DNA from 4 places in the Providencia sp. R33 genome. Region 4 is predicted to be linked to each of the others. Evidence: predicted binding sites of a transcription regulator. Region 4 holds the regulator's gene; each other region holds the start of a gene.
The links. The regulator Fur, encoded in region 4, represses iron uptake genes when iron is present. The targets are predictions, from matches to a motif close to ATAATAATGAGAACNACTATCAA.
Positions count from the first base shown of each region.

Region 1: a site for Fur is predicted at 1,589-1,611, ahead of feoA (ferrous iron transporter A). Genes of this name have one in related genera too.
Region 2: a site for Fur is predicted at 4,357-4,379, ahead of J6836_RS10145 (TonB-dependent receptor domain-containing protein). Genes of this name have one in related genera too.
Region 3: a site for Fur is predicted at 6,116-6,138, ahead of ftnA (non-heme ferritin). Genes of this name have one in related genera too.

Region 1 is NZ_CP072453.1:3,973,760-3,981,303, forward strand. Features, by position in the region: gene feoB (Fe(2+) transporter permease subunit FeoB) at 1-1,216, opposite strand, end outside; gene feoA (ferrous iron transporter A) at 1,246-1,476, opposite strand; gene J6836_RS18665 (Tex family protein) at 1,842-4,172, opposite strand; gene greB (transcription elongation factor GreB) at 4,342-4,827, shown strand; gene ompR (osmolarity response regulator transcription factor OmpR) at 4,942-5,661, shown strand; gene envZ (two-component system sensor histidine kinase EnvZ) at 5,658-6,989, shown strand.
Region 2 is NZ_CP072453.1:2,130,114-2,137,657, forward strand. Features, by position in the region: gene J6836_RS10130 (anion permease) at 1-120, opposite strand, end outside; gene cutA (divalent-cation tolerance protein CutA) at 793-1,140, shown strand; gene J6836_RS10140 (carboxymuconolactone decarboxylase family protein) at 1,490-1,831, shown strand; gene J6836_RS10145 (TonB-dependent receptor domain-containing protein) at 1,888-4,143, opposite strand; gene J6836_RS10150 (hypothetical protein) at 4,598-4,957, opposite strand; gene J6836_RS10155 (glycosyl hydrolase family 18 protein) at 5,302-6,222, shown strand; gene kdgR (DNA-binding transcriptional regulator KdgR) at 6,243-7,022, opposite strand; gene J6836_RS10165 (sugar kinase) at 7,248-7,544, shown strand, end outside.
Region 3 is NZ_CP072453.1:1,281,249-1,288,792, reverse strand. Features, by position in the region: gene yebS (membrane integrity lipid transport subunit YebS) at 1-429, shown strand, start outside; gene J6836_RS06000 (PqiB family protein) at 404-2,743, shown strand; gene J6836_RS05995 (DUF1480 family protein) at 2,890-3,123, shown strand; gene J6836_RS05990 (DUF2511 domain-containing protein) at 3,548-3,895, opposite strand; gene copD (copper homeostasis membrane protein CopD) at 3,961-4,857, opposite strand; gene yobA (CopC domain-containing protein YobA) at 4,859-5,245, opposite strand; gene ftnA (non-heme ferritin) at 5,484-5,987, opposite strand; gene J6836_RS05970 (DNA polymerase III subunit theta) at 6,282-6,512, shown strand; gene yebF (protein YebF) at 6,574-6,939, opposite strand; gene J6836_RS05960 (YoaH family protein) at 7,131-7,310, opposite strand; gene pabB (aminodeoxychorismate synthase component 1) at 7,435-7,544, shown strand, end outside.
Region 4 is NZ_CP072453.1:2,356,794-2,364,337, forward strand. Features, by position in the region: gene fldA (flavodoxin FldA) at 65-592, shown strand; gene fur (ferric iron uptake transcriptional regulator) at 859-1,308, shown strand; gene J6836_RS11155 (bactofilin family protein) at 1,985-2,518, shown strand; gene chiP (chitoporin ChiP) at 2,723-4,120, opposite strand; gene ansB (L-asparaginase 2) at 4,654-5,697, opposite strand; gene ycaO (30S ribosomal protein S12 methylthiotransferase accessory factor YcaO) at 5,891-7,544, shown strand, end outside.

The sequences.
Region 1 (7,544 bases), 1.6 Mb from region 4:
TGCAACCAAAGCCGACGATTAATGGAACAAACGATTTGCCCGGTAGACCCAACGCCTGCATTAATCTGTCCATCACAAAAGCCGCACGAGCCATATAGCCAGAGTCTTCAAGGATGGAGAGGAATAGGTACATCATCCCGATTTGTGGCACCAATGGCAGAACGGTATTAATACCGCCGCCGACACCTTGTGCGAGGAATATTGTGAGCCAATCAGGGAAACTGAAATAGGCACCAACCCACTGAATACCATGGATAAATATCGCCTCAGAAGCCCCTTCAAAGAACGGCTGAAGTGCCCCACCAATATTGATGGCAAGGACAAACATTAGGTACATCACAAATAAGAAAATCGGTACGCCTAACCAGCGGTTGAGGATAAATCTATCTAGTGATTGTGTGAGTCGGTTAGGTTCAGCCGCACTATTGTTGATCGCCGCTTGGCAGATGGTTGCAATAGATTGATAACGCGCATCAGCAATCAGCAGTTCAGGTTCTTCATTCAATGTTTCATTGAGCTGTTGGCGAGTTGTTTGTAATTGCGTTTCCGAAATTTCAGCACGCTGACGGCTATAAATATCCCCTTCTAGAATTTGCAGGGCTAACCAGCGGCGCTGTTGTTGGCTAAATTGTTGTGCTGAAATTTGTTCAGATAATGAATCAACAGCTTGTAATAGCTGTGGTGGATATTCAACAAGGGCTTTTTGGTTATTTTGCGGGTGAGTATCAATGGCTTTTTTCAGTTTATCAATGCCCGTTGCACGGGTTGAAACCATTGGGATCACAGGGCAACCCAGTTGTTTTTCCAGCTCAGCAATATCGATATCTATGTGCTGGCTTTGGGCAATATCCAACATATTCAGAGCGACAATGCATGGGACGCCTAACTCAATTAATTGCAATGTCAGGTAGAGGTTGCGTTCTAAGTTAGACGCATCCACAACGTTAATCAGCATGTCGGCTTCGCCACTTAAAATAAAGTAGCAGGCGATTTGTTCGTCGAGGGAAGTCTGTTCAGAAATGGTGGTGAGCGAGTAAGTACCGGGGAGGTCGACAAGCTCAATTTTGTGGTCATCCGTATGGAAGCGGCCAACTTTGCGCTCAACGGTGACGCCAGCCCAGTTACCGACGCGCTGTCTTGATCCTGTTAGCTGGTTAAAAAGGGTTGTTTTACCTGCATTGGGGTTACCAATTAAGCCGATAGTCAATCGTTTCATAGTGTTTGCCAATAATCAAAAAAGAAGACTTAAGCGGTAGGCGCTTCATCAAGGTTTAGTAGGGCGAGATCCTTTTTACGTAGCACTAAGCTGACGCGGTGGGTTTCTATTTGCACAGGATCGCCAAAAGGCGCTAAACGCACCACTTTAAAAACGGAGCCCGGTAATAAACCGAGAGACAATAATTTTTGTCGGTATGCAGGGCTTATCTCAGGGGAAAAGCCCAAAATTTTGTAACTGCATTGAGGAAGTATAGCCATAGTGTCTTCCTATTTTCTTCCTAATGATTCAATTCATAATGATACTGATAATTATTGTTAGAAAAGTTTCTATCTACAAGTAAAATACTGAGAAAAGCAAAAATAAATCTAATTAACAATGAGAATCATAATCATCCACCTTTTGTTATATTTAGCCTCTTTTTTCGTCAATTTGACTTGATGTGGATCAACGAAGCATGGAGTTAGCGGTGTTTTTTTAGATAGTGATGGGATAAGGCGGAAAGAATTAATCGGATTGGTTTTTAAACAATACATTTAGTTTGCTTATTAATTTAGCAGTGAAGATATTTCTAGTGAATACTAAATACCCCAATGAATTTATTGGGGTATTTAGCTTAATCAGATTACTTTTTTTTGCCAAATGCAGCAGCAAGGGCGTCGCTCATGGCACTGTTGCCTGATGAATTATCGTTTTGGCGTGAGTTGCCACGAGGTGCAGGGGATTTACGTGCGTTTTTATCTTGTGCAGGTGCAGCTTTACGAGGTGCGCTGTTGGAATCACCTGCTTGTTCGTCCAAGCGCATGGTGAGGGCGATACGCTTGCGGGCAATATCCACATCCAACACTTTTACTTTCACAATATCGCCAGCTTTCACCACTTTATGTGGGTCTTCGACGTAACTATTGGAGAGTGAAGAGATATGCACTAAGCCATCTTGGTGCACGCCGATATCCACAAATGCACCAAAGTTGGTCACGTTGGTCACTGCACCTTCTAATATCATGCCAGAAACGAGGTCATTCATCGTTTCCACGCCTTCAGCAAAGGTGGCTGTTTTAAACTCAGGACGTGGGTCACGACCTGGTTTTTCTAACTCTTTGATAATATCTGTAACCGTTGGGACACCAAACTGCTCTGTTGTGAAATCACGCGGGCTCAGCGCGTTGAGCGCTTGTGAATTACCCATGATGTCTTTCAGTGGCTGGCGGACGGTTTGCAGAATTTTTTCAACGATAGGGTAAGCTTCAGGGTGAACCGTTGACGCATCCAGTGGGTTCTCGCCATTAGTGATACGCAGAAACCCAGCGCACTGTTCAAAGGCTTTAGGCCCAAGGCGTGCCACTTTCAGTAACTGTTTACGGTCATTGAATTGGCCGTTTTCATCGCGCCAATCAACCACGTTCTGTGCGATCATTTTGCTCAGGCCTGCAACGCGAGTCAGCAAGGCAACTGAGGCGGTATTTAAGTCCACACCTACCGAGTTTACACAGTCTTCAACAACGGCATCCAGTTTACGGGCGAGTTGAGTTTGGCTGACATCATGTTGGTATTGGCCTACCCCGATAGATTTCGGGTCTATTTTAACCAGCTCAGCCAGCGGGTCTTGCAGACGGCGGGCAATCGATACAGCGCCACGTAATGACACATCCAAGGTTGGGAATTCTAGCGCAGCCAGTTCAGAGGCGGAGTACACTGACGCACCCGCTTCACTGACAATCACTTTTTGCGCAGTCACTTCAGGGTATTGTTTTTGCACTTCTGCAAAGAAGCGCTCCGTTTCACGGGAAGCGGTACCGTTACCAATTGCCACTAATTCCACGTTATGTTTCTGGCACAGTGCGGCCACGATGGTTGCCGCTTTTGCTGCTTGGCCAGTGTGTGGGTAGATTGTGTCGGTGGCAATAAGTTTCCCTGTCGCATCCACGACAGCAACTTTTACCCCAGTACGCAGGCCCGGATCGAGGCCCATAGTAGCACGCATACCTGCGGGTGCTGCCATCAGTAAGTCACTGAGATTGCGGGCAAAAACGTTAATCGCTTCTTCTTCGGCTTTTTCGCGCAAAGAACTCATCACTTCCGTTTCTAAGTGTAGTAAGACTTTGACGCGCCATGTCCAACTGATCACCGCTTTGCGCCATTGGTCAGCAGGGGCGTTGTTCAAACGGACATCTAAGTGGCGAGTAATAATTTCTTCGCAATAACTTTCTTTTGGTGGCTCATCGAATTGAGGGTCACAATTTAACGAAAGCTGTAAAACCCCTTCGTTGCGACCGCGGAACATGGCCAGTGCTCGGTGTGAAGGCACTTGTGAAACAGGTTCGTGATGCTCGAAGTAATCGCTAAATTTGACGCCTTCTGCTTGTTTACCTTCTGCAACGACGGAAACAAGGTGGGCATTTTTCCAAATATAGTCACGAACTTTGGCTAATAAGGCTGCATCTTCGGCGAAACGCTCCATCAGGATATAACGTGCGCCATCTAAGGCCGCTTTCACATCAGCAACGCCTTTATCTGCATCGACGTAAGTTTGTGCGAGTGCTTCAGGAGATTGGCTTGGGTCTGTCCACAACGTATCCGCTAATGGCTCAAGTCCCGCTTCAATGGCGATTTGCCCACGAGTACGACGTTTCGGTTTGTAAGGTAAGTACAGGTCTTCAAGTTCGGTTTTGTTAAGCGTGGTATTAATTGCAGAAGCCAATTCTGGCGTGAGTTTCCCTTGCTCTTCAATCGATTTGAGAATGGTTTGCTTACGGCCGTTTAGTTCACGTAAGTACCCTAAGCGGCTTTCTAGCTGGCGAAGCTGAGTATCGTCCAACCCTCCGGTAACCTCTTTACGGTAACGCGCGATAAACGGGACAGTATTGCCTTCATCCAATAACGTGATGGCAGAAAAAACCTGTTTCGGTTGGGCTTGCAGTTCAGCTGCAATGATTTGGCTTAGAGTTTCATTCATGTCGTGTTTAAATACCTACTGAAAGAACAGTTAAAAAATTTACTGCACTGTTATACTTGGTGGTAGCGAGAATTTCCAGATTGAATTTCGGTCTATTGGTAGGAAAGTCTCAGATTATATTCTATAAAATATTATAATTATTGTTTTCTTTGACTAATATTCTAAGGTTATGGCGAAAAGTCTATTAATAACGCGTGAAGGTTGGGATGCGCTCGACCAAGAGCTAAAGTATCTGTGGAAAGAGGAACGGCCTAGAGTCACTCAATCCGTGTCAGAAGCTGCGGCACAAGGGGATCGTTCAGAAAATGCAGAATATATTTATGGTAAAAAAAGGCTGCGTGAGATAGACCGACGTATTCGTTTTTTATCCAAAAGGTTAGATCAACTCAGGATTATCGAGCCCGATCCTCGCCAAGAAGGCCGTGTCTTTTTTGGGGCATGGGTTAAACTTGAAGATGATAATGAAAATATCAGAATATTCCGCATTGTCGGTGCAGACGAGTTTGACCCTGCAAAACAATGGATTTCAATTGACTCACCCGTTGCTCGCGCCCTGATTGGCAAGCAGGTCGATGATGAAATTACGGTGAATACGCCGGGCGGTGAAGTCACCTATTTTGTGTTAGATATAAGCTATAAGCCACTAACCGACTGAAGTGTAAAATGATTCATTAAATCTATGGTTAGTGGTAAATTAGTGAACATTAAACGTGTTTTTGTTCACATTTAGAACAATAATTTGAAAGATGCACATCTTGAGGGCTACAAAATGCAGGAAAGTTATAAAGTTCTTGTCGTCGATGATGATATGCGTTTACGTGCACTGCTGGAGCGTTACCTCACTGAACAAGGCTTTCAGGTAAGGAGTGCTGCAAACGCTGAACAAATGGACAGGATCCTGACGAGGGAATCTATTCATCTGATCGTGTTAGATTTAATGCTTCCGGGTGAAGATGGTTTATCAATTTGCCGTCGTTTACGTAGCCAAAATAACCCAATTCCTATCATTATGGTCACGGCGAAGGGTGAAGAAGTTGACCGTATCGTTGGTTTAGAAATCGGTGCGGATGACTATATTCCAAAACCGTTTAACCCACGTGAATTGCTTGCACGTATTCGTGCGGTATTACGTCGTCAAGCGAATGAATTACCGGGTGCGCCATCTCAAGATGATGCAGTGATTACCTTTGGTAAATTTAAACTGAATCTCGGAACGCGTGAAATGTTCCAAGGTGATGAAAATATGCCATTGACCAGCGGTGAGTTCGCGGTATTAAAAGTGTTGGTTTCTTACCCAAGGGAACCGTTATCTCGTGACAAGCTGATGAGCTTAGCGAGAGGCCGCGAGTACAGTGCGATGGAGCGTTCTATCGACGTTCAAATTTCACGCTTGCGTCGTATGGTTGAAGAAGACCCAGCGCACCCACGTTATATTCAAACAGTTTGGGGCTTGGGCTATGTGTTTGTTCCGGATGGAAGTAAAGCATGAAGCGACTGAGGTTCTCTCGACGTAGTACATTTTCTCGCTCGTTGTTCTTGTTTGTTGCGCTGCTGTTCGCCAGTTTAGTGACCAGCTACATGGTTGTATTGAATTTTGTTGTGATGCCAAGCTTACAGCAATTCAATAAAGTCCTTGCGTATGAAGTAAGAACATTGATGACCGAGAAAATGGTGCTGCAAGATGGAACCTCAGTGCGGGTTTCCCCCGCTTTGCGTAAGAAAATCTACAACGAATTAGGTATTACGTTCTATGCCCACTCAGCTGCAATGGAAGAGGGGCTGAACTGGGCTAAAGAGTATGATTTTCTGAGCGACCACATGTCGCAATACTTAGGTGGAAAGGCGAGTGTTCATCTTGAACTTGGCCGTGAGTATCCGATCTTGTGGTTAACATCTTACCTCGCCCCCGATATTTGGGTGCGAGTTCCCCTGACCGAAATTGGTCAAAATCAATTTTCCCTTGTTTTCAGATATACCTTAACCATTTTCCTCACAATTTTTGCGGGGGTATGGCTGTATATCCGCTACCAAAACAAGCCATTGCTTGAATTGGAGTACCATGCAGGGGAGGTCGGAAAGGGCTTTGTTTTGCCCCCAATGCAAGAAAAGGGGGCAACGGAAGTTAGAGCCGCAATTCGGTCTTTTAATCACATGGCCGCAGGGATCAAAACCCTAGAAAATGACCGAACTGTCTTGATGGCAGGGGTCAGTCATGACTTAAGAACACCGCTAACCCGGATTCGCTTAGCGACAGAAATGATGAGCCCAGAAGACAGCTATCTGGCGGAGTCTATCAATAAAGATATTGAAGAGTGTGACGCGATTATCGGCCAATTCATGTCTTACTTGAAAACAGGACAAGAGATGGATATGGAGTTCTGCGACCTCAACGCTATCTTAATGGAAGCGGTCAACTCAGAAAGCAATGTTATCGGCGAAATCGAAACGGCGTTAGAACCGGGCTCAATGGTCGTGAACGGTAACCCGCTAGCGATTAAGCGTGCAATCACCAATATGATTGTGAACGCTTATCGTTATGGGAATGGCTGGATCAAAGTGAGCAGCGGTAAAACTGAGGATTTTGTCTGGTTCCAAGTGGAAGATGATGGTGCAGGTATCAAAGAAGAAGATATACACCGCTTGTTCCAACCCTTTGTACAAGGTGAAAAAGCACGCAGTAATACGGGAACTGGCTTAGGGCTAGCGATTATACGCCGTATAGTGGATGCCCATGAAGGGAGTATAGAGATCCACAAAAGTGAGCGTGGCGGGTTTGCGATTAGGGCTCTTCTCCCCCTCAAAGAAAAAGAAGACTAAATACTCTTCACACTTTGCACCGCAGCGTTGTTGGCTGCGCTCGGCTACTCGAGTCACATACTTGTGTATGCTCCCCGAGATACCCTTACTTGGCCGCCTAGCTGCGGCACAAATTGTTTTGAGTATTATCTGTATTTAGCTAAATACACTTCACACATTGCACCGCAGCGTTGTTGGCTGCGCTCGGTTACTCGAGTCACATACTTGTGTATGCTCCCCGAGATATCCTTACTTGGCCGCCTAGCTGCGGCACAAATTGTTTTGAGTATTATCTGTATTTAGCTAAATACACTTCACACATTGCACCGCAGCGTTGTTGGCTGCGCTCGGCTACTCGAGTCACATACTTGTGTATGCTCCCCGAGATACCCTTACTTGGCCGCCTAGCTGCGGCACAAATTGTTTTGAGTATTATCTGTATTTAGCTAAATACACTTCACACATTGCACCGCAGCGTTGTTGGCTGCGCTCGGTTACTCGAGTCACATACTTGTGTATGCTCCCCGAGATACCCTTACTTGGCCGCCTAGCTGCGGCACAAATTGTTTTGAGTAT
Region 2 (7,544 bases), 230 kb from region 4:
CAAAAGATGCCAAGCATTTGGATTAACACCCTCAGGAACAGGGATTAAAAACCAAATGATTAGTGTAATTGCGACTGCGATTAATGTAGGTACAGGTTTTAAAGGTGTAAGTTTATTCATAAAGTTATCCATACATGCCTAAAGATGGAGATACTGAGTATATTTAAATAATTGTTCTGATCTACATCATTATGTTAACAATGTAGACCTCAAAAACCTTGATCGTTATCAGTTAGTTACTTTGTTTCATACAAAAGTAACTTTTTTTTTGTAACATTGAGTAAATCCAACTTCCTAATAAAGCTAACGCTATTATTTAATACAAAAAAATCCCTATTTCCTTTTAACAACGCAAGAAAACATTTACTCGATAAATTAGTATTCTACACATTTGAAATGTATTTAGACCTGTCACATACAATAGCTCAATTTATTATCTTCATTTTCTTAATATACTAAATTTTCAATTTTTTTTATAACTTAACCTTGTTTTTTGTAGGCTGAATCGAATTAATAGCATTATAAATAAAAAAAGCTAATTCTTTGAATATATACAAATAATATTTCAATTATATTTATCAGCGATAAAAACAATGCTAGACTAATAAACCACCAATAAGAGATTAAATACTGACCAACCAGTATGTTATTTGAGATACAATCACGACTAAAAATGAACATCTTTTTTGTCTTTTAGAAATTCCTTTCAAAAAATTATATTCACCCCTTGTTATTGTCTTTAATCTACCCTTAATTGTGTCACCCATCTTAATATGACAACGAGGAAATAAAATGACAACCAATAGCTCAAAGAGTACCCCACCTCAACAATCCTGCATTGTATTATGCACAACTAATAGCCAAGAAAATGCAATTAAAATTGCACAACACCTTTTAGATAACCAGCTAGCTGCTTGCGTTTCTTTATTACCAGAAATAATGTCCTTATACCTTTGGCAAGGCAACATCACCAAAGACAAAGAAATTTTGTTACTAATTAAAACAACGCAATCGAACCAACTCAGTATTTTTGAGGCAATAAAAAAAATACATCCCTATGAAACACCTGAGTTAATAAGACTGGATCCCAGTCAGGTTGAAGATAATTATTTACAGTGGCTAATTAACTCCGTTAAGTAACCACTGTACTCGAATGAATTAAAAGAATTTTCATATTAGTTACCACCTTTTAATGTGTATTTACAAAATAATTCATCTGGTCGGGTATGGTTTAGATTAAATTAGTGCTATATAAATAGACTCGCTTTATATTTATTTTCCCTCCTTATCTTTTTTGGAGGTTTTTTTTGCCCATTTTTAGCACCCTTTTCCTGCACCTCCCCATTATCAAAATAAAAACCCAAACTAAATCAATTTTAAAAACCATTAAACTACCGATAAGTTATCATTTAATGCAATTGACATTATATATAAATATATTATATTGTTTTATATATCAAATAAGCTAAATAAAAAGTGAGAGAAAATAATGTCTAAATACAGTGAAGTTACCCAACATATCAGCAAACACCTTCCAGAATTAGGTAAACATATTCCTGATGTTATGAAACACTTTTCGAGGCTTGTCAGTGCAGGGGTTCAAGATGGCGCCCTCGATAAGAAAACTAAAGAGCTAATCACTATTGGGATTGCAGTTGCAAACCGCTGTGATGGCTGTATTGGTTTTCACACCAAAACCTTGGTTGAGCTAGGCGTAACAGAACAAGAGTTAGCAGAAGCACTCGGCGTTGCAATCATTATGGGAGGCGGCCCATCCGCTATGTATGCCGCTGAAACCCTCAGTGCATATAAAGAATTTTCTGCAAAATAAATGACGAATGTAATGTTGCCTTAGATGACATAATCTAAGGCAATAAAAGTAAACAATTAGAAGGTTGCTTCAAGGCCTAGTCTAAACGTCCTTCCTGGAATTGGCATATAGATAACTGTGCCAGGGTCAAATGCGTAGCGGTTGGTTAAGTTATCAATGTTAAAATTCACATGAAGGTTTTTTTGAATTGAATATTTGCCTAATAAATCAAAAGTCGTGGTTGCATGTAATTTAGTGACAGGCGCAGCGGCGGTTCCTGCTAACCATTTTTGTGGGTACTCCTTACCTGCGTTATAACGCACACGCAAACCTGTTTGTAATTTCTGATCAAACATTTTCACACCAACAATCCCAGACACCACTTTTTTCGGAGGAAGACGTGATGGTGATAACCCCCATGCAAAACCGACCGCGTTACACGCTGATGGTAAGTTACCTAATTCCATTTCATCACGAGAACAAAGTTCTGAATTGTTATAGAAAGTGGCATCTAAAGAGCCAAAGGCATAATTAGAGTCATACTTCGCTTCAATTTCATAGCCTGAAAGCTTGAAGCTATCGTAGTTTTTCATCACAACATAAGGGGAATAGACCCCCGTTGGGTTAACACCTTGGGAAAGATAACCTTTGATATCATTATTAAAGTACCCTACCCGTAAGCGAGCGGTATCTTCATCAAGAATAAAGTTATTTTTTTCGAAATCTATTCCGACCTCAAATGATTTAGCATGCTCAGGTTTGAGTGGCACATCTGGCGTATAAGAATAGGTTTGCCCAGAAACGGTGGTTTCAAATAGGCTTGGCTCGCGATAACTGTCTGAATACTTGGTGTATACATCCAACTCATCAGTCACATGGAAACGCACTTCTCCCAGAAAATCATTTTTCGGGCCATAACTGATACTTTTTCCTAATACATGGTCATCAACGTCAAAAGAGTGAATACGCCAACCCGCTAATGTGCTAATCCACTCCCCCTTATATTCCATATTGGTAAATGCAGAGGTATTTTTCCCTTTGGCATTGCGCGTTACAGGCGTCAACTCGTCCCCCTGAATGGTTCCTTCAGGTGTCCATATCGGTTGATACGTTTTGGTTAACGGCTTCGTTTTTTGTTCCATAAATTCCACGCCGTAAGTCACATTGACAGGGTAATTTGCCAATTCAGAGGTATTTTCTAAGTTAAAGCCCATTCGTTCATCGGTATAACGGTGCTGATATTGGTTGCCATAATGTGCAGTAACATCATCTGTCGTACCATTACGTTGCTTAAATTTACCTTTCGTCCACCACAAGCCCAAATTCATGTCCACCCACAGTGAGTCTGGTTTATAGGAGTAATTCAATGATGCGGTATCAATATCTGCCGTTCCCAGTGACCACTGTGGCATTTTCCCATCGGATTGGTACCAATATGCAGCTAAAACTTCCCCCGCTTTTTGCTCATGGTGGCGGTAATTTAATTCAAGGCTTGAATAAGGAGTAATGTAGATATTGGTTTTTATCAATGTCGATTGGCTTTCATAACTGGTATTCACCACCTCTTGCCCTGGTTTTATCGGTGCATCGGTGGAAGCATATTTATGATAGCCATTTTTCCCTGCAAAAAAGTTCCCTTGTTTCCTATCGCTATGGGCAATCAGTACATCAAATTTTTCATTTCGATACGCCATGCCTGCGGTTACTGAACCATTATTAAAGTGTGAATTTTTAACCCCATCCGACAAACGGTACTGCGATTCATTTTTATTGTCTGATGCCACTGATGGGCGGCGGTTATTATTGTAAATATTCCCTTTAAATAAAAAACCAAATTGGTCTCCTTGAGGAATAATACTGTTCGCAGACAAGGTTTTTAACTTAACAGTTCCCCCGATAGCACCACCTGAAAATTTGCTCATCGACGCTCCCTTTTCAATATTGATAGTATCCACCAGATCCATATCAATATATGTTCTATCCGTACTACCTTGATAACCCCGCCACGTATTGGTCGATTGCAAACTGCCATCAATAATAATCGGTACTCGCCCATTGCCTTGTAAGCCTCGAATACCAATATCTAATGCTCCTGCTTCATTTCGGGCATTATTGACCTGCAATGAGCTTTCATTCGCAAATATGTCTGAGTTGGTTGTTCCCCGAACGGTTGAAACATCTTTGGTATCAATTTGTTTGCTATTCGATTTTATTTTGCTGGCAGTGACCAGAAGCTTATCTTTTTTAGGTGTAGTTTGAGTTTCATCCGCAAATACCGCACTTGATGAACAGATAACAAGTAAGCTAATTATTTTTTTATTTTGAAATATCATTTAAGTAATGCCTTCATTAATTAATGATTATTTTATTAAGATGATAAAACCCCGTACCGGCAGATTTATAAATATCCCTGCTGCCATACTGGAATTCGTGAATGTAATGGTGGGTTTACCTGTTACGCCTTAAGCAAGGCCAACACAAAAACCTTATTTATTGAATGGTTACGAGCCTATTCCCCCTATGAATACAAGCAGGGCTTGGAATATACACCAATGATAATAATGATCAAGATCATAATAAATATCATTTGCATTATCATTAATATCACTATTGTTTATTAAGCTGCGAATTATTTAAGCGTAAAAAAGCGACAATGCTTAATGCACGTCGCTTGAGGGAATTAAATAAAATATAAAAAGCCGATAATGACTTAAAACATAATCGACTTTTCCGTAATCCAAGGGAGGTTTTACTCCCCCAATCATTAAACTATCAATGATTAAAACATTAATTATATCGCTGAGCTTGTTCCAACATTTTTTTCATTTGTTGGCGATCACTCATCCACGGTGTTGAATTTGGGCACCCTGCTCCCGTTGGGTTGACATCGCAGACATTGAAATGCCGAAATAGCGCATTTTCGTCGGCGTCACGCTGCTCAAGTAAAGCTTGATAACTTTGTTCTTCTGGCGAAAGTTTCTTTTTGGGATCAAAGACAAACTTCTGTTCTGCCTGTAATTTTTTAACCCCTTGGTAGTCTTTATCAAACTGACGATCAACGGGTGATTTCTCTTTAAAGGTAAAGTCGCTGGCAAAGCCGCAAGAAGTGAAACTAAGAAAAATAATAAAAATAGCCTTTTTAAACATAAAGATACCCTACTGTTTCGATAAGTTTACATTATACGCACAACAGTAGTACCTAATAGAAATAATTAAAATTTAATTCATGATAACCTTATTATTCAAATAGATAATTAACCTAAACTATTAAATCAATTGATTGATATGTTTTTTTATTGAAAATCCAGTATTTATGCAACATTTAATTATTTATTTAAATATCGTTATTACGCTCATTAGATTACTAACAATTTTTAGTCTTGTTCCATTCGCTATTTTTTATAAAAGTAACTTTGCCCTACCAATCGATTGATCAACTTGTTGTGGGCGAAATTTCACTTTATATCACTTAACCTGCGAAAGGATAGATAATGAAAAAAACGTACTTTGGCCCCTATATTGATGTCAGTGTGGATGCAACTTGGAATGATTGGCAAAACTACCCTAATGGCCGACCTAATGCTAAATACAGCCAAGCGGCTATCAAATATGGCGTTGATATTCTTTATCTTGGCTTCTTAACCGCAACCCGTGACAAGCAAGCAGCTTGGGCAGCCCAACCTACAATGCCAATTAGCTGGGCAAAACCATTAGCTGATGAACTTATTGCGGGTGGCGTCAACGTCGCCGTTTCATTTGGGGGAGCCGCCAATCAAGATGTTTCGCTAGTGCAATCGCAAAAACAGCTGATCGAAACCTATCAAGAAGCAATTGATATACTGGGCGCATCTCACATCGATTTAGATTTTGAAAACGGCCTCTATGATGCAGATAATGCGTTTGCTGCGTTAAAAGTCATTATCGAAAATAACCCGAAAGTCACCCTTAGCCTAACCTTACCCACTTTGCCTACAGGGCTTACTGGTACAGGGCTAGCATTGGTACAAAAATCAGTAGATGCCGGTTTAGTGATGAAAGTCAATGGCATGGCGATGGATTACTATGACCCGAATATCAGCAGTCTCGGCGATGCGGCTATCAAAGCGGCCATCAGCATTAAGAACCAATTAAAGCCGTTCTACCCAACCGTTGGTGATAAAGAAATGTATGATTATGTTCAAATCACACCGATGATTGGTTTAAACGATGACCTGACTATGTTTAATTTCCATGATGCGGATATCTTAAGCGAGTTTGCTAAGAAAATAGGGTTAAACCTTGTTTCGATGTGGAGCCTAACTCGCGATTTCCCGGGAAATAAACCTTACCCTGAAGCCATAAGTTCAGGTAATCCAGAACAAACTCATGAATTTGAATACACTGCGTTATTTACCCAGAAACTGAGCGCGTAAATAACCCGATATCATCAATATCATGGATAATGGTGATATCCCATTTTTTCTGAAATACGGCGGCCTGATGTTTTGAGCAATTTTACATAATGATCAAGTTGCTGTTCATCAAAACGAATGGTTGGAAACGAAATAGATAACCCTGCAATTACATGACCCAAGCGGTCATACACAGGAACCGCAATACAACGCAGACCTAACTCTTGCTCTTCTCTATCTTGTGCATAATGGTGCTCACGCACCGTGGCTAACTCCACCAGCAAATCATCAAAGCTTAAAATGGTTGTGTCGGTTTTTTTGGTAAAAGACTCATCTTTCAAGGCCAAACGGATAGTCTCTTCATCTTGCCAAGCCAGTAAAATTTTACCAATTGCAGTGCAATATAGTGGGTTACGGCGCCCTACCCGCGAATACATACGTAAATTATAACTGGAATCAATCTTATGAATATAAATAATGGCATCTTCATCTAATGCTCCTAAATGCACCGCTTCATGGGTCATTTGCCCAATATGGCGCATTTCTTTATCCGCGATTTCAATTAAATCCACGTATTCAAGGGATTTTGCGCCTAATTCAAAAAGCTTTAATGTCAGTGAGTACTTATCTGCTTCACCCTCTTGTTCCACGTAGCCCAACTGTTTCATGGTTTGCAAAAAACGAAAGGTGGTGGCCTTTGACATTAATAGGCGCTGAGATAGCTCGGAAACACCAATTTCTTTTTGCTCCCCTAACGCACTGAGAATACTAAATACTTTCACCACCGCGGATACGGCATCAGTTTGAGTCGTCTTATCCATGTTGTTTTCTTCATCCTATTAGATTGGCAGCGATAATATCATAAAGCCAATTAAAACCACGCGATACGCCATAGCATAATTGTCCTACCTCACAAAAACAAGAACAGCGATTCATTATTTTTAAAACAGCGTTTCATTTTTATTGAAGTTCTGCACCAAATACGTTTTAATAGCCTCATCAAGTCAGTAATCGATAACACAGTCGTAATCGTGCAGGTGATAAATATGAGTACACATCCGCAAGTTGCCGTCATTGGCGAGTGCATGGTTGAATTGCAAAAATCGGGGGAGCTGTATAAGCAAGCCTTCGGTGGGGACACGCTAAACACTGCGCTGTATCTGTCTCGCTTAACCCAAAAACACGGTGTCACAACGCGTTATATCACCGGTTTAGGGAAAGACCCATTCAGCCAACAAATGCTTGATAGCTGGCAACAAGAAGGCATCAATACCGAAGCCGTATCGATTTCCCAAAAACATTTGCCGGGTATGTACTTAATTGAAACCTCCGCCGATGGCGAA
Region 3 (7,544 bases), 1.1 Mb from region 4:
ATTTCTACTTTTTATTTAAATGGGCAACGGCTAGAGGACACAATCTACTCGGGGGTCGTTACCCTAATAGATTCGGGTAACTGGCCAATTGCACTTATTGTTTTTATTGCCAGTATTTTAGTCCCGTTTATTAAAATTATTATCATGATTTTGTTGCTATTTTCGATTCATCTTAATAGCAAAACTGACCCAGTCTTACGCATGAAACTACTGAAGTTTGTTTCATGGATTGGCCGTTGGTCAATGTTAGATTTGTTTGTTATCGCATTAATGATGACACTCGTTAACCGGGAACAACTAATGTCCTTTACCATGGGGCCTGCCGCGCTTTATTTTGGCACCGCCGTGATTCTAACGATTTTAGCCGTTGAATGGTTAGACAGCCGTTTAATTTGGGATTCTTATGGAAAAACAAAACCCACAAAATGAACCTTCTGATGATGTTGTAGAAGCCATACAACGCCGACGTGCGCGTATTTCGCCTTTTTGGTTGCTCCCCTTAGTTGCTATCTTTATTGCAGGGTGGTTGTTATTCCAGCATTGGGTCGAGCGTGGCACAGATATTACCATTGAATTTACTTCAGCCCCCGGTGTGGTGGCGAATCGTACCCCTATTCGTTACCAAGGTGTTGAAGTGGGTTTAGTTCAATCGGTAGCAATCAGTAAAGATATGAAAAATATCATCGTCACTGCCAGTATCAACAAAGATATGCGCTCAGCATTGAATTCAGGAACTAAGTTTTGGCTGGTTACACCCAAAGCCTCACTTGCTGGTGTTTCGGGATTAGATGCGCTTGTCGGCGGGAACTATATTGGCATGTTGCCAAGCACGGGTTCTGAACAGTTTTCTTTTGTCGCACAAGACACACCTCCGCAGCAAAATATTGACCAAGGAGAGCTGCTCATACACCTTGCTGCCTCTGATTTAGGTTCATTAAATGAAAACTCGCCTATTTATTATCGCAAAGTCCCCGTTGGTCATATTTCAGGCTATACCGTTTTACCTGATGACCGAGGCGTATCCATCTCCGCTATCGTACAAAAACGCTATGCAAATTTAGTTCGCAAAGACAGTCAGTTCTGGAATGTTTCTGGTTTACAAGGCAGCTTCGACCTAAGGTCTGGCGCAAATATCAAAATGGAAAGCCTTTCTGCGGTGATTAATGGTGCGGTTGCATTTGACTCCCCAGAAAACAGCCCACAGGCTGAAGAAGGTCAATCGTTTGTTTTGCAAAGTAGTGCCGATATGGCTAATGAAGCAAAGCAAAATGCTGAATCACCACTGAATTTAACCTTATGGGCTCATGACACTTTTGGTGTCAATCAAGGGCAGCCCATTGTTTATCGAGGTATTCAAATTGGCGAAGTGTTACAGCGTCACTTGAATGCCGATAAAGTTGACTTCAATATTGCGATTTATGATGAATATCGCCATTTAGTCCGTGCAGATAGCAAGTTTGTGGCGAATAGCCGCGTTGATGTTCAATTAGGGTTAAATGGCCTTCAGTTTCAAGGAGCGACACCACAGGAGTGGCTTGATGGCGGGGTTCATTTAATTGCAGGTAGTAGTCAAGAAAAACTCCCTGTAACATTCCCACTCTATCGCAGTGACGAAAATGCCAAAGCGGGTATTATTGGTGTTTCACCACCAACAACAATTACACTCAACGCAGCAACACTACCCGACATCCAAACAGGCTCAGTGGTGCTTTATCGTCAATTTTCTGTTGGAAAAATTATTGCCATTAAGCCGACAAAATCGGGATTTGCCATTGATGTCAATATTTCCAGCGAATACCGTCATCTCCTCACAGATAACAGCGTTTTCTGGGCCGAAGGCGGTGCAAAAGTAGAACTCAACAGCAATGGCTTAACCGTTCAGGCTGCCCCGCTCAGCCGAGCAATTAGTGGTGCAATTAGCTTTGATAACTTTGATAGTTCCACGGTCAACAAAGCTCGTCAGCATACATTGTATCCCAACGAAACCGCTGCAAAAGCCATAGGCAGCGTTGTCACATTAACCACTTTTGATGCTTCTAAGCTTTCTGAGGGGATGCCAATTCGTTATTTAGGTATTAATATCGGCCAGATTGAATCCTTAAAGCTCTCTGCGGATAAACGGGAAGTGCAGGCCAAAGCAATCCTCTATCCTGATTACGTAAACACATTTACCAAATTAGGTAGCCGTTTTGCCGTTGTCACACCTGAATTATCCCCTGCTGGCTTAAACAATTTAGATAGCTTGCTCCAACCTTACATTAGTGCCGAACCTGGCCGCAGTAATAAAAACCGTTACCAATTTGAATTGCAAGCCGCCAATATTACTGATTCGCGTTATTTAGATGGGCTGACAGTTTACCTTGATGCGACTGATGCGGGCGCTATCCAAGTAGGAACACCACTTTTATTTAGAGGATTAGAAGTTGGTGTAGTGACAGGCTTATATTTGGGAGAGCTTTCCGATCGCGTTTATGTTGCTACCCGTATTGGTAAAGAATACCAATATTTGGTGCGTGATAATACCCAATTTTGGTTATCTTCTGGCTTCAATCTTTCCTTTGGTTTAACGGGTGGTGTTGTAAAAAGTGGGACATTTAAGCAATTCATTCGAGGTGGTATTGTGTTCGCAACCCCGCCAACAGTGCCATTAGCCCCTAACGCTAAGCCTGAACAGCACTTCATTCTGAAATTAGAGCCGCCTAGCGATTATTTGGAATGGGGAACGGCCATTCCCAAAAAATAACCTCTACAAAGGTGCTTGTTAACATGACAATGCACCTTTTTCTTTTTATTCATTAAAATTTATTTTGGAAATAGATTCCATTTATACTATGCTTAATTTCGTTGGACTGAATTTGCACAGCTAAAATCAATCAATGAGGTGTAATTATGTGTATAGTTAAATTGAAAATATCTTCCTATGAAATCAATGATGCCGTTATGGAGACCCATAAAAGCGATACAGTAAGTATCCCCTGTGATTCTGATACCGATTTTTGTATGCAGTTAGACGGTTGGGATGAACACACGAGTATCCCTGCAACAATTGATGAAAAACCTGTGTTGTTATATCGCCACCGTTATGACAAAGAAAATCATCATTGGGTTATGAAAGTTGCTTAGTCTTTTATTCAGTAATCAAGTGGTCGATACAAAGATGATTGGCTTATTATTGATGGGTCAATATGTGCGAAAGCAAAATGATAGGCAAAAAAAGAGGCCTGGTAGATTCCGATTACCGGGCCTTGGGAAATGGCTCTGGCAGAGCCGTGCGCTAAAATTGCCATTGAGACGTAACAAAGTACACCTTAATACTAGCTTTCAATGCACGTTCTTACCACATTAATTATCAATTATTTTACATATTATTAACACAATTTATTGTTTAATTTTCTAATATTGAACTATTTGTTCAATAGGTTGTACCTATGTAAGCAATCAATAAAACCTTTCAATCAATTATCTATTTGATATATAACACCCTTTTAAATAATCGATGTTTTTTCCTTTTCTCTTTTTTGCAATGATAAAACCGCTATAAAAAGGCCTACTTAGTGTCACATAATTTCGCAGCAGCTTCTTTCAAAGGCAAAACACGTTCTTCAACACTTTTTGTGGTCTCAATCGGTTTCAGTAATACATCGATTGGTTGGCCTTTAATTTCTTTATTATTCATTTGGGTTGCTGCGATATCATTTAATGGATACTGCATTAACGTCGCTGGGTTGATCACCACCAGCGCCCCATTACTGCGACACTCTAACATCACCTCTTCACGTGTAAATGGCCAATCATCACCAAATTGTTTTTTACTAACGGATGTTAAAGGGGCTGCAACAGCCGCGCTAATTGTTCCGCCAACCAATAATAAGCAAATAATGAGTTTAGATTTCATTGAAATGACCTTGTTAAACGAATGCGATAATAGTTCGCTATTATCAAATAAATAGAATGGTTTTGCTACACAGGTTGATACGTGGCAAAAATGGCTACCGCTAAAATTGCCATTGTTCCAAGCAATAATTCGACCCAACTATTGATGATAAGATAATTGACTTGCCCTTTTTGCTTGATCCTTGGCACGATATAATAGCGATTAATTGATGCCAGCATCATCATTCCCATGACCAATACAATCTTAAACCAAAGCAGCGATTGATATTCTGAACCGGAATAGGCCATCGGCCATTGTGGTAAGATGCTTATTGCGCTAATAACACCAGTGATGACCACCAAAACGACTGCAACGTGCCCATAACGCGAGAACCGCTTCATTGTCTTAATAATTTGCGCATCCATTCCTGCGACAAGTTCACGTTTATTACGTAAAAACTGTATACAGATTAAAAATGGCCACAAACCCCCAAACCAATAGGCTGAACTAATAAGATGAACAAATTGATTAAAGCGATGAAGCGCACCAACAAGGCCATCTTGCATCGCTGCATGGCCGATGAGTGCGTGTAACCCAAGAAGAATAATAGATAGAATTAAAATAAGGTACAGGCGGATCTTGATAGATTTAACAAACAAAACCACCAATAAAATCACCGAGAATAGTAGCTCCCAGCGCCAAATTTGGCCAAATGATGTCCCGAGTACACCCTGCCAAATATCCCAATCCGTCGCGTCCTCCCAGCCATCCCCCATTAAACCCGCTTGTGCTAACATCCAGCCCAAAACGGTCACAATGGTCACAACAGCACAGAAGTTAATACCTTTATTTAAATAACGACTAATCAAATAGCTAAATTGCCCACAACTGAGCAACGCCGCAAATATTGACATTCCACACATCAATATTGCAGCGATAAAATGAATAAAACGAATTAAGGTATAAAACGCTTCAAGTGACATATTATTTCACTGTAAAGCTATAGGTCCCTTTGGTTTTATGACCATCAACTGAAACAACACTCCAGTTAACATCGTATTTGCCTGACGTCAGTTTATCTTCAACAGGCACAATCACTTTAGTATCATTGTTAGGGTCTAATGTGGCTTTCCCTGTTTTGATAATATTTTTTTCAGGGCCAATAATAGACACCTTCGTAAAGTTAACTTCGATGCCTTCAGAGAAATTTAGCGTGATTGACTCAGGTGTTTGCTCAACCGCAGCGCCTTCCGCTGGAAGTTGGTCTTTTAAATGAGCATGGGCAAAAGCTTGTTGGAAAGACATTCCTAAGAATAGAACGGCAATCGCACTTAATTTGCGCCATGAAGATTTAATATGGGTAATTGGCATAGTAACCTCTTAATTTGCAGGTGAATTTAGAATATTTGCCAATCATTATACGGAAAAAAATGGTTTGTGCCGCTTAAAAACGGGATTTAAGGACTCATCCTGTGAGTATTCACACAAAATGAAAAGAAAAAGGCTTATGAACATTGAAATTAACCACTTTTGTCCATAAGCCTATTAGGGTCTTTATACATCAAATAGATAGATTACGTTTGAGTAATAACCTATTCACAGCACAAAATTAGATGTGTGCAGCAGATGACAGATTTTTTAAATCTTTGTCTAGTAAGAATAGCGCTTTACCAGACTCACCCACCATATCCAGTTTATCCAACACAGATTTAAATAATTTCTCTTCTTCGTGCTGTTCTGCAACGTACCATTGTAGGAAATTGAACGTTGAGTAATCTTGTGTTGTCATCGCTAAGTGCGCTAATTTGTTAATTTCACGCGTAATCAGTTGCTCGTGTTCATACGTTTGATTAAAAACATCGGAAATAGATTTAAAATCAACAGGTGGTGCCGCAATTTGACCTAATAGTGGCAATGCACCTGTGTCGCTAAGGTAATCAAACAAACGCTGCATATGTTCCATTTCTTCTTGAGAATGTGCTTTTAAAAAAGCAGCGGCGCCTTCGTAGCCTTTATCGCTACACCACGCACTCATTTGCAAATAAAGATTTGCAGAGTAAAACTCAAGATTTAATTGTTCGTTTAATTTTTTGACCATATCAGTAGTTAACATATTTTTTACCTTAATGTTTAAATATTCCTGAGGCTATTATGCACAGTATTACAATAATTAAAACCCCAAAACATTCTGAAAACAAAAAAATCCAATTTACTGATTATTAATAACTTTTGTTAAAAACAACAATAATCAATCTCATTATCTTTCACTGTTTTTAAAGTTATTAATTAAATATAAATCTATATTATTTTGATTATATTTTCACGTTCTTTTCGATAAAGAATTGAGACTTCTTCTCATTTAATCGCTACAATATTCCTAAGCCCCATTATGTGATAGAGAATTAAAATGAGCCACAATCTTGCTTTATTACCCAAAGATGAAATGGATAAGGTTAACGTTGACTTATTGGCATCTGGCGTTGCATTCAAAGAACGCTATAACATCGCCATCCTTGCTGACGCTGTTGAGCGGGAGCAACCCGAGCATTTGAGGGAGTATTTTAGAGAACGGCTAGTTTATTACCGTCAGTTATCACAAAATTTCTCACGGTTACCGTACGAACCTAGAAATCGTTAAGAAAAAAGAGGGGATAACCCTCTTTTCAATTTTTCAATACAAACAGTTGAATACTGTCGAATTATTTAGACGTGTTATACGTTACAGTATTGTTTTGGCAATCCACTGAAACAGAATAATGCAGGTCAGATTTTGACCCTCTAACCACTAACGGAATGGTATAGCCTGTATCTGTCTTCGTGACTTCACTATCGTTAACCCAAGCAACGGCTTTTTTACCGAGTGCGGCTTTTTCTTCAGCCCAGCGTGGTAAACGATTGTTCATAAAATCACTTTTAACCTGAGCCGCAATTTGCGGTTCAGTTAGTGCACCACAGCTCACAAACGGTGCAGCCTTACCTTCTTCCTTGTTAACACTTAACGCAAATGAACTAAAAACAAGAGCACACGTTCCCAGAGCAATAGCAATCTTTTTATTCGCTTCCATACTCTCCTCCGATACCTAATTGTTAGGTAAAGATTTTTGATTAGTTTTGCTGCTCATTTAAGCCTATAGAAGGTGTTAAATTTGCGCGTTATCTGTAAGTTTTTTTCTAACGACATTGATAAACAGAATGACTTAACTAATATTAATCTATCAGATTCATGTATGAATGTTAATAGTATGTTTACATATTATTAATTTTCATCATCAAAACGGACATGAATTTGCTCTTTGCCCTGATGTTTCTCGCGAATTTCTTGTGCAACAAGTGCAATTGCTTCTCCACTACTCATGCCGTCAGCCATTAATTGGTGAATTTTCTCTACTGCTTCTTGCTGTTCTTCATGATTAAGTGCGGGTATTCCTGATAACATGGTTTAAACCTCATTCATAAAAGACTAAAATCAATAATTAAGATTTTAACATCTCTGCGATTATTAAGATAAGAGTATCTGTTAGTCTGGCCAGAATCATTTGCGAAGAAATAAATTTATCACCATGACGATTAATAAAATTCAGTTACCATACAGCCCAACAGCGGCAATCGATTATTTTACGCCTCTCGCTCATCAACCTTGGGCGATGCTATTGCATTCAGGCAATGCGAA
Region 4 (7,544 bases):
ATGAGTTCTAGAAGTTGAGAAATTCCTTCTTTCTCTCTTAGAAAAACAAGAGGTTAATCAGTTTATGGCAGTCATCGGTATTTTCTTCGGAAGTGATACAGGTAACACAGAAAATATTGCCAAAATGATCCAAGAAAGATTAGGCAAAGATGTAGCAGAAGTTCACGACATTGCTAAATGCAGCAAAGAAGACATTGAAGCTTTTGACATTCTACTTCTTGGTATTCCAACTTGGTATTATGGCGAAGCACAATGCGATTGGGATGACTTTTTCCCAACGTTAGAAGAAATTGACTTTGATGGTAAACTTGTCGCTCTTTTCGGTTGTGGAGACCAAGAAGACTACGCAGAATATTTCTGTGATGCGATGGGTACCATTCGCGACATCATCGAACCAAGAGGCGCGGTGATTGTTGGGCACTGGCCAACCGAAGGCTACCATTTTGAAGTTTCAAAAGGTATGGCAGATGACAACCACTTTATCGGCTTAGCAATTGATGAAGACCGCCAACCTGAGTTAACAGATGAACGAGTGGATGCCTGGGTCAAACAAATCTCTGAAGAAATGTCATTAGCTGAAATTCTTGGCTAGTCGATTAAAAATAAGCATTACTCATAGACTGAACGCCTTTCCGCTCAAAGTGCACCACCGCGGAACATCATTCGGCCTAAAATAATCGATTAAATATCCTAATTGGATAGACTTATAAGAGATTATCAAAATAATGAGACAATACATGGTTTCTATTTTTATTTTCCATGCCTATAATTGTAAATCAGTTTAGAAGACAACTGGATTTATGTTAAAAATGTCTCATTATTGTTAAATTTATGATTTAAGATACAGGACAAACCCGCATGACAGACAACAATAAAGCATTGAAAAATGCTGGACTCAAAGTCACTCTTCCAAGACTTAAGATTTTGGAAGTACTTCAGGAGCCTGAGTGCCACCACGTCAGTGCGGAAGATCTCTATAAAAAGCTGATTGATATGGGCGAAGAGATCGGGCTAGCGACTGTATACCGTGTATTGAACCAATTTGATGATGCAGGTATCGTTACGCGCCATAATTTCGAGGGTGGAAAATCCGTATTCGAATTAACTCAGCAACATCACCATGACCACTTAATTTGTTTAGATTGTGGTAAAGTGATTGAGTTTACTGATGAATCGATTGAAACTCGCCAAAAAAATATCGCTGCTCGTCACGGTATTAAGCTGTCTAACCACAGTTTATACTTATACGGCCACTGTGCTGATGGTGATTGCCGCGATAACGCTGACGCACACGAAGCAAAAGAGTAATAGTTTAATCACTATTATACCTTGATAGTAACCCATTCTTTAAAAGCCTGATAACAACCATTATCAGGCTTTTTTATTGTGTCAATTCGCCGATAAATTAAGCATTCTCAGTTAGAATATCCATAATCTCTCTTATTCACTTTATATTTATCACTAAAATATGTCGTTAAGGTGAAATATTGAAGTGTTCTATAATAAGTTGCAATTCACTTCAAATCCTTTATATTACTTGGCTGATAAACTCACCTTCTCTATTTGAGAATATTTACAATGATATCATAGTGATGCATAACGTTATTTAGAGTATGCGTTGCATCTATTTTTCATATCACTGTCATATGATTTATCTAATTAATGTCTATAATAAGTTCAATATATTACGACCTAAATTTCGGCTTGCTTTAATTTAATAAGCTAAGTAAATGTAATGAGAAAGTTAAATTACAATTCCACGATGTAATTCATGTATTTTTAGCTAGACTTATTTGGATTGCTCTCGTACTTCGTAAGAGATTAACTGATGAAAAAAACATATCTTTTCATTAATACTAGTTTTTTCTTCTGGTTTCTTACTTTAATAGGATGGTTTTTTCGTCATACAGCCATCACCTTATTTTCATTTGTATTATCAATTCTGTTCTTGATCTTATACTTCAATCAAAAAAAGGTAAGTAAAATGTTCACCAAAAGACAAAACAAACAAACCCCTGAAGAAACCCCTACCATTCGTGAACCTGAAATTACTTCTAAGATAGAAGAACACGTTACGATATCAACGCCAACCCTTAGTGAAGAAAAATCGAATACGATAATTTCGAGGGATGTGATGTTTGAAGGTAATATTACCTCTAATGAGCAGGTCCACATTTATGGCAAAGTCGTTGGTAATATTACAGGGAAAGATAATACCGTTAAAGTTATGCTAAATGGCCAAGTAACGGGCAATATCACTTGTAAGGAACTGATTATTAATGGTCGAATTGAAGGGGAGTGTATCTCTGAATCCATTAGTATCGAAAATAACGGCGAAGTTCATGGGACGATTCACTACAGCAGTTTATCGATTAAAAAAGGCGGGATCCTTTCGGGGCAAGCTAAAGTCAAAAATAGTGTTACTCATACGGATAAAGTCACGCAATTAAAAGATAAAGTAAAACATGATGCGCCTATCATCAATAATGAAGGTGATAAAGGAATTGCTTCGTTATAAACATTTATTTTTCTACACTAGGATAATGACTGAATAATAAAAATAAGGTGAATGTAATCCACCTTATTTTTAATTTTCAAACTCGTAATATAAGTGTATTTTCTTATTTTATTTATCGGTTTGATACTACATAAATATGCTATGTGCATTTTAGTTGGCTACCATCATACTTATTACAATGGTAACCGCTATCTATTTAACTCATTAAAAAATCGTAAATGGCATCATCACCATAAACTTAATATCTTTTTCATCTTGGAAGATATTTCCATAACCACCACCATAGCTAGGAATATCGGTATGGTTATCGTATTTGGTGAAGTGTAATTTAAAGAGAGTATCTTTTGCTCGGCCTGTTTGGACGGTGTATAAAATATCAAAGTTCCACGCACTTTCTTTTAAACGTACATCTTGGGCATATTGAGAATTCGTACTTGGCTTCGCATCCCAACCATAAATATAGGATGTACCCACTTTCCAGCCTGCAAGATCCCAATTTTTAAGATCGTACATTACACCTGCGTACAAGGCTTTTTCATTATTGGCGTTCCAGTCTGAACGACCATCCCACCAAATATCCATACGCCCATTGGATGTCGCCCAGCCCGGCGTCATACGTTGCAAGAAGTAGCCTTGATTACCTTCCGCTTTAACATAGGTTCCCTCAACTTTAAAATCAAACTGTTCATAGGTATAGCCTAATGTCATCGCTTGCAACCACGCTAAGCCATCATAAACATCATTGACACCGCCATCAGAAACTTTATCTTTAGAACCATAAAATTGATATGAGAGACGCAAATCGCGTTCAGCTACAGGCACAGCATATGAGACCTTAGCAAAATACTGATCCATATAGTCTTTTGCTTGTCCATAAGCCCCTTCTAATACTAAGTTATTTTTAAAATCATATTTAAACCCAATAGAATGCAAATAACTGATCCCTGTTTTGCCATCCGCTTCACGGAAATCATACATTGAGCGGTACCATGGCGCCTTATAACGGTCTGTCCACATATAGGACATGCTCAGCTCACCATTTTGCTCAAAATCAAATACACCACCGACTTCCAAACCACGATAAGTCCCCGGCATGTAGCTCCAGTGTGAAGCTAATAATGTTTGCCCAGTAGGCTGAATATAACCCCCTCTTCCCCAGAAAGGACCATATTTCAGTTTTGCAGCAGCTTTATAAAACGTTACACCACTACGGTCGCCTGTCCATTTTTCATCCCAACGTGATTTAGCATCACTAAATCCAATCTCATTGGGTGCTGCGGGGCCACTGTTTGATAATTCTATAGCGGTAAAACCTGCTAAATCTAAGCCGATAACATCTTGAAAATAGCCAGATGAAAAGTCTAGACTACCATTGAATGTGGAGTGTTTAAGATTATCTGCATACTTCTTATATTTATCACTATTCGGGTCCAAATCCTTACGAGAACGATCCCTTTGCCAATAATAAAGTCCACCTGTGAGTTTTGAATCTTCAAGGAACTGTTCTGCGTGAGTCATTGGCTGATACGCGATAGGCAGCATCGCGATTGCGATTTTTAAGACGAGCAACTTCCTGCCAGTATTGACATGTTTATTAACCATTCTTGTATTCCTCTAATATTTTTTATGTTTTATTTTTTCGGCCGAAATACGATTTAACTTTCCATTTAAATCTAAATATTCACAATAACTTATGTTATTTGTGATGTGATTAGCCTATTTTTTGCGACGCGAATTATCAACACTGATACTGGCTTTGTTGCCAAAATATGATCAACGGCACATTAATTTTAATTAACAGTCATTATCACACATGATGTTTTTTCGCAGGATGAGGTTCAACCAATTGATTTAATAAAGAAATAAAAGAGGTCTTACGATTCATTTGAATTAGATTAAAACAAATAAATTGCTAATTAGTGATTTAAATTTTCCAATAATGCCGTAATTTTGCGTAGCCTATCACCACATTGACATTAAATATTGAGTTTGCCCCAAAAATTCGCCTCAATTTTACGAACATGCTTCAATTTACTGAAAAATATTTTCATTCCTTGTTTATGGTGAATTACCATAAAATTAACGGGAGACAGAAAACTGCCTCCCGCTACATTAACTCCTAAAACACATTGAGTTTAATATTTCTCAAACATTGCCTGAATTTTCTGCGGATCTTTCGTTTCAGTTAACGCTAATTGTAATAACACACGAGCTTTTTGCGGATTTAACCTTTCCGATGCCACAAAACCATATAAATTATCATCAACCTCTGCATTACGTGTGGTATAGCCTGTTGGAACTCGGCTTGCACGCACCACAACCACATCCTCTTTTGCTGCCTTCGCTAATGCATCAAATACCGTTTTGTACATGTTGCCATTACCAACACCTGCGCTGACAATCCCCTCTACGCCTTCCTCTCTCAATGCCTTAACAGGAGCAGCGGATGCATTGGCATAGTTATAAACGATACCCACCGCGGGTAATTTCTCTAACTTACTCACATCAAATGCGGCCTTATCTCCGCGTGGTTGAGGGGCTTGGAAATAGGTCACTTTACCATCGTGAATAAAGCCCTCAGCACCCGCGTTAACCGCATCAAATGCTTGCACTTCTGTCGTGCTCATTTTCATCACATTGCGGCCTTGAACCACTTTATCGTTCATTGCCATAAGCACACCGCGGTCACCCGCTGACTTATCCGTTGCAAGTACCACTGCGTTATATAAATTTAATGGGCCATCTGCGCCCAGCGCAGTCGATGGTCGCATTGCTCCCACTAATACAATTGGTTTTTTACAATAGGTTGTTAAATCAAGAAAAAAAGCCGTTTCCTCTAGCGTATCTGTTCCGTGAGTGATCACAAATCCGTCAGTTTTATCGCAGTCCTGATTAATTTTTTTCGCCAACGTCAACCAAACTTGGTCGTTCATATCTTGCGAACCGATATTCACCAACTGCTCACCACTTAAATTGGCGATTTTCTTGGTTTCTGGAACCGCATTAATTAACGCATCAATGCCAACTTTACCCGCTTGATAGCTGGAAGACGTAGCCGAATCCCCGCCCCCAGCAATGGTTCCTCCCGTTGCCAATACCGTAATATTCGGTTGAGCAATGGCTGATACGGCAAACAGTGAAACCAGTGTCGCGAGCAGCGCTTTATTTCTGTTTTTCATCCTATTTTCCTTTCATTAATAAACTCCAGTTATTATGTGTATTTATGCTGAATTTATTGTGACCTATATAATTATTTTAGGAGAAATAATGAATATTAAGATGATTTCTCTATGAATGAATAAAAAGCGTGAGGTTGAGACAAAAATCCGTATGATAGCCCGTTTGACACACTCTATTCACAAGTGACTGACAATGAGCCAAACATTTATCCCCGGCAAAGACGCCGCTCTTGAAGACTCCATTGATGCATTCCAAACCAAATTACAAAAATTGGGGTTTGATATTGAAGAAGCGTCATGGTTAAACCCTGTACCAAACGTTTGGTCAGTGCATATTCGCGATAAAGAGTGCCCTCTTTGCTTTACCAATGGTAAAGGTGCGAGCAAGAAAGCCGCTTTAGCCTCTGCCCTTGGTGAGTATTTCGAACGTTTATCGACTAACTACTTCTTTGCTGATTTCTACTTGGGTAAATCCATTTCTGAAGGTGACTTTGTCCACTACCCAAATGAAAAATGGTTCCCATTAACAGAAGATGACAGTCTACCTGAAGGCTTGTTAGACAGTCGTTTGATTAAGTTCTATGACCCTGATGAGGCATTAGCTGCAAGCCAGCTCATTGACCTGCAATCCGGCAATGAAGAACGCGGCATTTGTGCCCTGCCATTTACACGCCAGTCTGATGACAAAACCGTCTATATTCCTATGAATATTGTTGGGAACTTATACGTTTCTAACGGTATGTCCGCAGGTAACACCGCAAACGAAGCGCGTGTACAAGGGCTTTCTGAAGTGTTTGAACGCTTTGTGAAAAACAAAATTATCTCAGAAAGCATCAGCTTACCGACGATCCCAGCAGATGTGATGGCGCGTTATCCAAGCGTAGTTGAAGCTATTGATACCCTTGAAAAAGAAGGCTTCCCAATTTTCTGCTACGACGCGTCATTAGGTGGAAAATACCCTGTCATTTGCGTGGTGCTATTTAACCCGCAAAATGGCACTTGCTTCGCGTCATTCGGCGCACACCCTGACTTTGGTGTTGCCCTTGAGCGTACCGTGACTGAATTATTGCAAGGACGCGGCTTAAAAGACTTAGACGTCTTTAATGCACCGACTTTTGATGATGAAGAAGTCGCTGAGCACACTAACCTTGAAACTCACTTTATTGATTCAAGCGGTTTAATCAGCTGGGATCTGTTCAAAGATGATGCGGATTATGAATTTGCAGATTGGAGCTTCAAAGGCACGACGCAGGAAGAATTTGCAACGCTTATCCGTATTTTCAATACGTTAGATGCCGAAGTTTACATCGCGGATTACAACCATTTAGGCGTTTACGCATGCCGTATTTTAGTACCAGGCATGTCAGATATCTACCCTGTTGAAGATTTGCATATTGCGAACAACGCAATGGGCGCCTACTTGCGTGATACCATTATCGGTTTACCTGATAGCCAATGGGAAAAACAAGACTACCTTGCCCTAATTGAGCAATTAGACGATGACGGTTTAGATGATTTCACCCGTGTACGTGAGCTGCTTGGTTTAGCGGTCGGCAAAGACAATGGCTGGAGCAACCTGCGCATCGGTGAGTTAAAATCGATGTTAGCCCTTGCTGGTGGTGACCTCGAGCAAGCCCTTGCATGGGTTGAGTGGACGCAAGACTTTAACAGTTCAGTGTTCACCCCAGAACGTGCAAACTATTACCGCTGCTTGCAAACATTGCTGCTATTATCGCAAGAAGAAGAAAGAAACCCTGCGCAATACTACAGCGCATTTGTCCGTATGTATGGGCAAGAGGCCGTCGATGCGGCTTCAGCAGCTGTTGCGGGTGAGTCTTGCTTCTACG